3 regions of the Streptomyces chengbuensis genome follow, and region 2 is predicted to be linked to each of the others. Evidence: riboswitches for the same ligand, from Rfam matches in the RefSeq annotation. Region 2 holds a riboswitch; each other region holds the start of a gene.
The links. A riboswitch is a leader RNA that binds a small molecule or an ion and turns the genes downstream of it on or off. The one in region 2 is predicted to bind cyclic di-AMP.
Positions count from the first base shown of each region.

Region 1: another riboswitch for cyclic di-AMP. It lies ahead of QRN89_RS16620 (M23 family metallopeptidase); the one in region 2 lies ahead of QRN89_RS14055 (transglycosylase family protein).
Region 3: another riboswitch for cyclic di-AMP. It lies ahead of QRN89_RS31210 (M23 family metallopeptidase); the one in region 2 lies ahead of QRN89_RS14055 (transglycosylase family protein).

Region 1 covers NZ_CP129137.1:3,757,573-3,759,830, forward strand. The annotation lists gene QRN89_RS16620 (M23 family metallopeptidase) at 1-936, opposite strand, end outside; cyclic di-AMP (ydaO/yuaA leader) riboswitch at 948-1,083, opposite strand; gene QRN89_RS16625 (PP2C family protein-serine/threonine phosphatase) at 1,370-2,258, opposite strand, start outside.
Region 2 covers NZ_CP129137.1:3,190,327-3,192,584, forward strand. The annotation lists gene QRN89_RS14055 (transglycosylase family protein) at 198-860, opposite strand; cyclic di-AMP (ydaO/yuaA leader) riboswitch at 864-1,026, opposite strand; gene QRN89_RS14060 (transglycosylase family protein) at 1,283-2,227, opposite strand.
Region 3 covers NZ_CP129137.1:7,159,804-7,162,061, forward strand. The annotation lists partial or broken gene QRN89_RS31205 (GH36 C-terminal domain-containing protein) at 192-616, shown strand; cyclic di-AMP (ydaO/yuaA leader) riboswitch at 1,068-1,227, shown strand; gene QRN89_RS31210 (M23 family metallopeptidase) at 1,232-2,242, shown strand.

The sequences.
Region 1 (2,258 bases), 570 kb from region 2:
GCCGGTGGCGCCGACCCGGCCGATGGTCTCGGAGGTGGAGACCTTCTGCCCCACACCGACGGTCATCGACGACAGGTGGCAGTACCAGACCTCGGTGCCGTCCTCGAGCTCCAGCACGATGCGGTAGCCGTACGAACCGGACCAGCCGGCCGACTTGATCGTGCCGCCGTGCACGGCCTTGACCGGAGTGCCCGTCGGCGCGGCGAAGTCGAGACCCGTGTGGTAGCCGGAGGACCACATGGATCCGGCCTGCCCGTAGGTGGAGGTGAGCGTGTACGACGAGGTCGGCAGGGAGTAGCTCGCGGCGAGCTTGGCGAGACGCTCGGCCTCCGCCTTGCGCGCGGCCTCCTCGGCTGCCTTGCGCTCGGCCTCCGCGGCCGCTTCGGCGGCCTGGGCCGCCTCGGTCTTCTGCTGCTTCGCCTCGGCGGCTGCCTGCTCCGCGGCGGCCTGCTCGGCGGCCGCCTGCGCCTCGGCCTCGGCCTGGGCCTGCTGCTGCTCGGCCTGCTGGAGGATCCGGGCGCGCAGGGCCTCGCCCGCGTCGCCACCCTGGGCCGCGGTGTCGGCCGTGGTGAGGGGCCCGTCCGCGACTGCCTCGTCGCCGGACTCGTCCGACATCAAGGAGCCCACACCGGGCAGCGATTCGGGGTCGGGGAGTTTGTCCGCGATGACGTCGGGAAGGGAGATGGAGACCGCGGGCTTGTCCTGGGCGGTGGCCATGCCGCCCGCGCCGACCGCGGCGATGACGCCCACACCGAGAACGGTGGAGCTCCGTGCGAGCGCGTTGCGCTGCTTGACGACGCGGTGCCTGCCACGGACGGGACGGACCGATTCCTCGGTCGGGTTCCACTCCTCCGCCCCGGGGGCGGGAGCCCACTGGTCGCTGGGGACCCACTGCGCAGTGGGGGGCTCCTGGAGGGCAGGCTCGTTGGACGCCACGGAGGCGTTCTCCTTTCCTTCCTTCTCGCCTACCGGGTTAGCTGACGGGTTCGGAGCAGGAAGGTCTCCTACGGGCACCACGAAGTGCCCGATTCACCCCAATTGGTGGTTCCCCGGTTCCCTTGCGGGATTCGGCGCGTGCGCACGGTGCCGTCTCTGGCGACGACTGGGACGACCGCGCTGCGTTATCGAACGTTAATAGAGACCGAGGCCGGATTCCAAGCTGTTCCGACTGATCGTTAAGGACGTTGGCCAGAACTTATCTGCAACAACAGGGCCGAATCGGGCAAGTTGATCGCCCCTCGTTCGAGGTTGCACTTCTGACGGTTCATCAAATGTTATGCGGAGGGCTTCCTTTCGGTTACGCTCCGTGGCATCACGCCGCTCAGGCGGCCCCGGCGCCTCGTGCGCCGCATCGGCAACGACCCGTCCCTCAGGGGAGGACGGGCATCGTCCGGCGCCGCAGCGGCTGCCGCTCCCCCTCCCGGGTGACCGCGAGCAGCGCCATGTCGTCCGTCGCCGCGCCTCCCGTGTGCCGCCGCACATCGGCGACGACCGCGTCCAGCAGTTCCTCCGGACCGGAGAAGACCCGGCCTCGGAGCCGCCGGCGCGGGTCGTACATGACCCCGTGCGCGTCCCGCGCCTCGGACAGGCCGTCGGTGTACAGGAGCAGCGTGCCGCCGGGCGGGTAGGGCGTCTGGGACGGCTGGTCCGGCCAAGTCCCCAGGCCCATCCCCAGGGGCAGCGCGCGCTCGGGCGGATCCAGCACGAGCAGCGCGCCGTCCGCCCCGAGCAGCAGGGGTGGCGGATGCCCCCGGTTCACGATCCTGATCTCCCCGCCGGCGTGCGGGATCTCGGCGAGCACGGCGGTGGTGAAGCCCTCGACGGCGTCGAACCCGGAGTCCCGCGCACCCTCCCGTGCCAGCGCCCGCTCCAGCCGCTGCGCCACCCCCGCCAGCGAGTCCTCCTGTTCGGCGGCCTCACGGAACGCACCCAGCACGACGGCCACCGTCGCGACCGCGCCCAGGCCCTTCCCCCGCACGTCCCCCACAATCAGCCGCACCCCGTACGGCGTCCTCTGGACGGCGTAGAGGTCCCCGCCGATGAACGCGTCCTGCTCGGCCGCCTCGTACCGGGCCGCGACCTGGAGGCCGTCGATCCGGTCGTCCGGCGTGGGCAGCACGGCCCGCTGCGCCGCCTCCGCGACGACCCGGGCCGACGCCAGGCGCTCACCGCTGCGGCGCACGATCTGGTTGATGAAGAGGGCCAGCACGGAGACCGTGAACACGGTCAGCAGCTCGGTGACGGCCGGGATCCTCTGG
Region 2 (2,258 bases):
GCCCCGTGGGACGAAAAAGCGGACCGGACGGACAAAACCCCCGAGCCGGGGACCTCTCCGTACCCGCGGGACCGCGGGGAGCAGGGGGATGCCGCACCGGGCCGGGGGCCGGGGAGGGGGGTGCGCCGCCCGGTGGTCCGCCGGGACCACCGGGCGACGGCCACCCCCGGGGACCGCGGGGTCCCCGGGGCCGAGCGTCAGCTCAGGTGGAGCTTCTGGCCGGGGTGGATGACGTTCGCGTCGTCGACGACGTCCTTGTTGAGCTCGAACAGCTTCTTCCAGCCGCCCTTGACCTTCTCGGCCTCGGCGATCCTGCTGAGGGTGTCGCCGGCCTTGACCGTGTACTCGCCGTCGCCCTTCTTGACCGGGGCGGCCGCGCGCTCGGAGCGGCTGGTCGGGGCTTCGGCCCGCTTCGGGGCCGCCGGCTTGGCCTTCGGCTCGGCGGCCTTCGGGGCGGCCGGGGCGGCGCCGTCGTACGCGGCGTTCGACAGGCCCGTGCCGCAGTTCGGCCAGGCACCCTTGCCCTGGCCCGCCAGGACCTTCTCGGCGACCTGGATCTGCTGCGACTTGCTGGCCCGGTCGGCGGTGGCGGCGAACGCGGTGCCCCCGTAGGCGGCCCAGGTCGAGGCCGAGAACTGCAGCCCGCCGTAGTAGCCGTTGCCGGTGTTGATCGACCAGTTGCCGCCGGACTCGCACTGGGCGACGGCGTCCCACTCGGAGGCGGTGGCGGCGGACGCGGTGCCCGAGGCCATCAGCGGGGCGGCGATGGCGACGCCGGTGACACCGGCGAGCGTGGCGACACGGGTGGACCGCTGGAAGACCGTCGGGCGACGGTGCTTGCCCTTGCCGGAAAGCAGCATCGAAGTTCTCCTCACCGACGCCTGCGAGGTGAGCTGTCGGGTTCGGGCCGATGTGGTGCCCGGCCGTGCGCGAACGCACGGCTCCACCCCTAGCCGGGCAGCCCTCATCGGGTCTGTCCGGCACTTACCTTGGGTCCCCCGCTCCTGCCTTCGGCGCTTGCGCGACGACTGTTCCCGACGGCCGCCGGCAGGATTCGGCGTGCGGTCGACGGGGCCCGCGTTGCGAGCGGTTCAGACCGTAGACACACGTCTCCCCGATGTTCAAAGACGAACATCGGGGAGAAATCGCCCAAATCTGATGGGGCAACATGTCCGTTTTCGCAGGTGAGAGCCGTGATGGCCGGAGTTGACCGCCGAGCGGCGCCGGTTGACCGGAAGAGACGCTTGTCTCACTCACGCAGAACCGGACATAAGCACCCGAACTACTCCTTCAACTGCCCCTTCCCCAGGGCCAGATCGAGGCTCTGGCCAGGCAGGATGAGGTCCTCGTCGGAGCCGACGACCTCCCGGTTCGCCTCGTAGAGGGCGGGCCAGCCGCCGGGCACCTGGTTCGCTTCGGCGATCGACGAGAGGTTGTCGCCGGTGCGGACGACGTACTCATCTCCCGTGGTGGCGCCGTCTCGTGCCGATCCGTCACCCCGTGAGGCATGACGACCTGATTCACGCTCATCGCCCGAATTGCCCGGCTCATCCCCTTCGGTGGCGGGGTTGCCCCGGTGCTTGCCGGAGCCCGACTCCGCGGCGGCGGCGCCGGACGCCCCGGCGTTCCCGCCGGAGCCTCCGGCGGAGCCGGCCGCCTCCGAGGGCTCGGACGACTCCGACGGCGATCCGGACGGCTCGGACGGGGACCCGCCACCGGCCGGCTCGGCCCCGGCGGGCGAGGAGCTCCCGGCGTCCGGCTCGGGCGAGACGTCGGCCCCGTCGCCGAACGACGGGTCCTTCACGAGGTCGCCCAGCGGATCGACGGACGGGGTACCGGCGGGCTCGGAGTCACCGGCGGCCAGACCCGTGATGGCGGCGCAGCTCTGCCAGGCGGCGGCACCCTGGGCGGCGAGCACCATCTCGGCGACGGAGATCTGCTGGGAGCGGTCGGCGAGGTCGGGGCGCGGCGCGTAGGCGGTGCCGCCGTACGCCTCCCAGGTCTCCTGGGACATCTGCAGACCGCCGTAGTAACCGTTGCCGAGGTTGGCGCTCCAGTCGCCGCCGCTCTCGCAGTCGGCGACGCGGTTCCAGGTGGCGGTGTCGGCGGCGGAGGCGGACCCCGCGCCGAGCAGCGGGATGGCGATGGCCGATCCGGTCACCCCTGCCGCGACGATGAGAGCGGGGGCCTGACGAGGTCGGCGGTGTCGGCCGTTCCCGGACAGCATGCGGTGTGCCTTCCGTGTGACTACAGAAAAC
Region 3 (2,258 bases), 4.0 Mb from region 2:
AGGATTACCCGGTCGGGAGCGGCCCCCGCTTCGTACGCCGGCGCTGTCCGTGCGCACGCCCGAGCGCGTGGCACCGAGTGGCGTCTCGTCACGGCACACGGGGCCGACGGCGGGGAGGAACTGCGGCCCGACTCCGAGGGCGGGTTGCACGGGCTCGCGCTCGGCCCGCGCCACAGCCTCCGCGACGACGCGGACGTGGTCGAGCGCTGGGGCACCGTTTCGTCAGCGCGACGGCCGGGACGCTCGGCATCGGCGGCGATCTTCCCGCATGGAGCGAGGAGGAGCCGGCGGAGGGCGCGCGACTCGGTGGAGCTCCGCAAGACGATCGGGCCGCTCGTCCAGCACGGCGAGCTGTACCGGCTGCGTCCGCCGGGGGACGCAGCTGAGCGCCGTGCAGTACGTCCGCGGCGACGAGACGGCCGCCCTGGCCTGGCTGCCCTCGCAGCGTTACGGCGAGCGCCCATCGCGGCTCCGGCTGCGCGGCCTCGACCCGCGGCGGAGTACGCGGCCAGGACACGGCCGCCGCCACCGCGGCGCCGTGCCGCTCCACCACGGGCTCCACACCGGTCTCCGCGGGGACCTCGACGCCAGGGCGCTGCGCTGCCGTCGCGTGTGAGTCACGGCACGTGGTGCGGGGGCGCCGGCCGGGAGCGGTCCGGCGCGGTGTGAGCGGGTGGGATGAAATCCGGCAATTGACCCGTCGCGTGAATGGGATTCCTGCTGGACGGGCGGAAGGCGTTTTTCCGCGCCAGTCGCACCCGAAATTGCATTCCATCCATAATGGGCGATGTGTCCGAATTGGTCGCTTTCGGATAGCGCGCCCCGGTTGCAAACGAGATGGCAACCGCCCGTGAGCTGAATCATATCCGTGACGTTCCGTGGAGTGCGCGCAGGTCCAACTCCCTTGCCCGCGTGGGATGCGAAGATCCGTAGTCCACGGAGCGTGACCGGGAAATGTGCGCTGATATCCGGCAGATCGATTCAGGGGGGAAATGACGGCTTGTTCGCCCCGACCCGACTCGCTTACGGTCACCGCAATCCGGTCGGAACGCCTAATCCTGCCGCCGTCCGGAATATCGCACCCACCCACATGTGGCAGGAGCGGGGGACCCAGGTACTGCGCCGTTCCGTGACCCAGGACGGCTCGGGGTGAAGCCGTGTGCACACACGGCCGGGCAGCTCCAGCCCGAACCCGACAGCTCACCTCGCAGGCGACGGAGAGGAATGCGCCATGCCCGGTAAGGGGAAGCACCGCCGTCCGAGGACCAGCCCGTTCAAGCGCGGATTCGTCGCCGCCAGTACGGGCGGAGCCGTCATCGCCATCCCGTTCATCGGTGCCGCCGGCGCGAACGCCGCCGGGCAGTCCGTGCCTGCCGCCGGACACGCCGCCCCGACCACCCACAAGGCCCTCGTCCCCCAGGCGCCGCAGACGGGCAAGGCCGCCAAGGCCTACACCGTCGTGGCGGGTGACCATCTGTCGAAGATCGCGGCCGAGCAGCACGTCGCGGGCGGCTGGAAGAAGCTCTGGGCCGACAACCGCGCCGCCGTCGGGGAGAACCCCTCGCTGATCCACCCGGGGCTGAAGCTCAGCCTCCACGGCAAGCCGAAGGCCACGGGCGACGTCAAGCCGCAGGCGAAGGCCCAGTCGAAGCCCGAGCGCAAGGCCGACGCCCCGGTCAAGTCCGAGGCCGAGGCGCAGGCCAAGGCGCAGGCCAAGGCCCAGAAGCCGGCAGCCTCCGCCGAGCGCGCCTCCCGCACCGCCGAGCGCGGCGCCGCGGCCCCCGCGGCCGCCCCGGTCCAGGCCCCGGCCGCCGACACCGCCGTCAAGAACCTCCCCTCGGGCTACTTCGCCCCGGTGGTCGGTGGGATCAGCACCTCGTACAAGACCGCGGGTGCCATGTGGTCCAGCGGTTACCACACCGGTGTGGACTTCATCGCCTCCACCGGCACGTCCGTGAAGTCGGTCGGCCCGGGCACCGTCGTCTCGGCCGGCTGGAGCGGTTCGTACGGCAACGAGGTCGTCATCAAGCACAACGACGGCACGTACTCCCAGTACGCCCACCTCTCCCAGCTCTCCGTCTCCTCCGGGGAGGGCGTCACCGGCGGACAGCAGATCGGCCTGTCGGGCTCGACCGGCAACTCCACCGGCCCGCACCTGCACTTCGAGATCCGCACCAGCCCCGGTTACGGATCGGACATCGACCCGCTGGCCTACCTGCGCCGGCACGGGGTCTCGATCTGACGCTGCGTCGGTACCT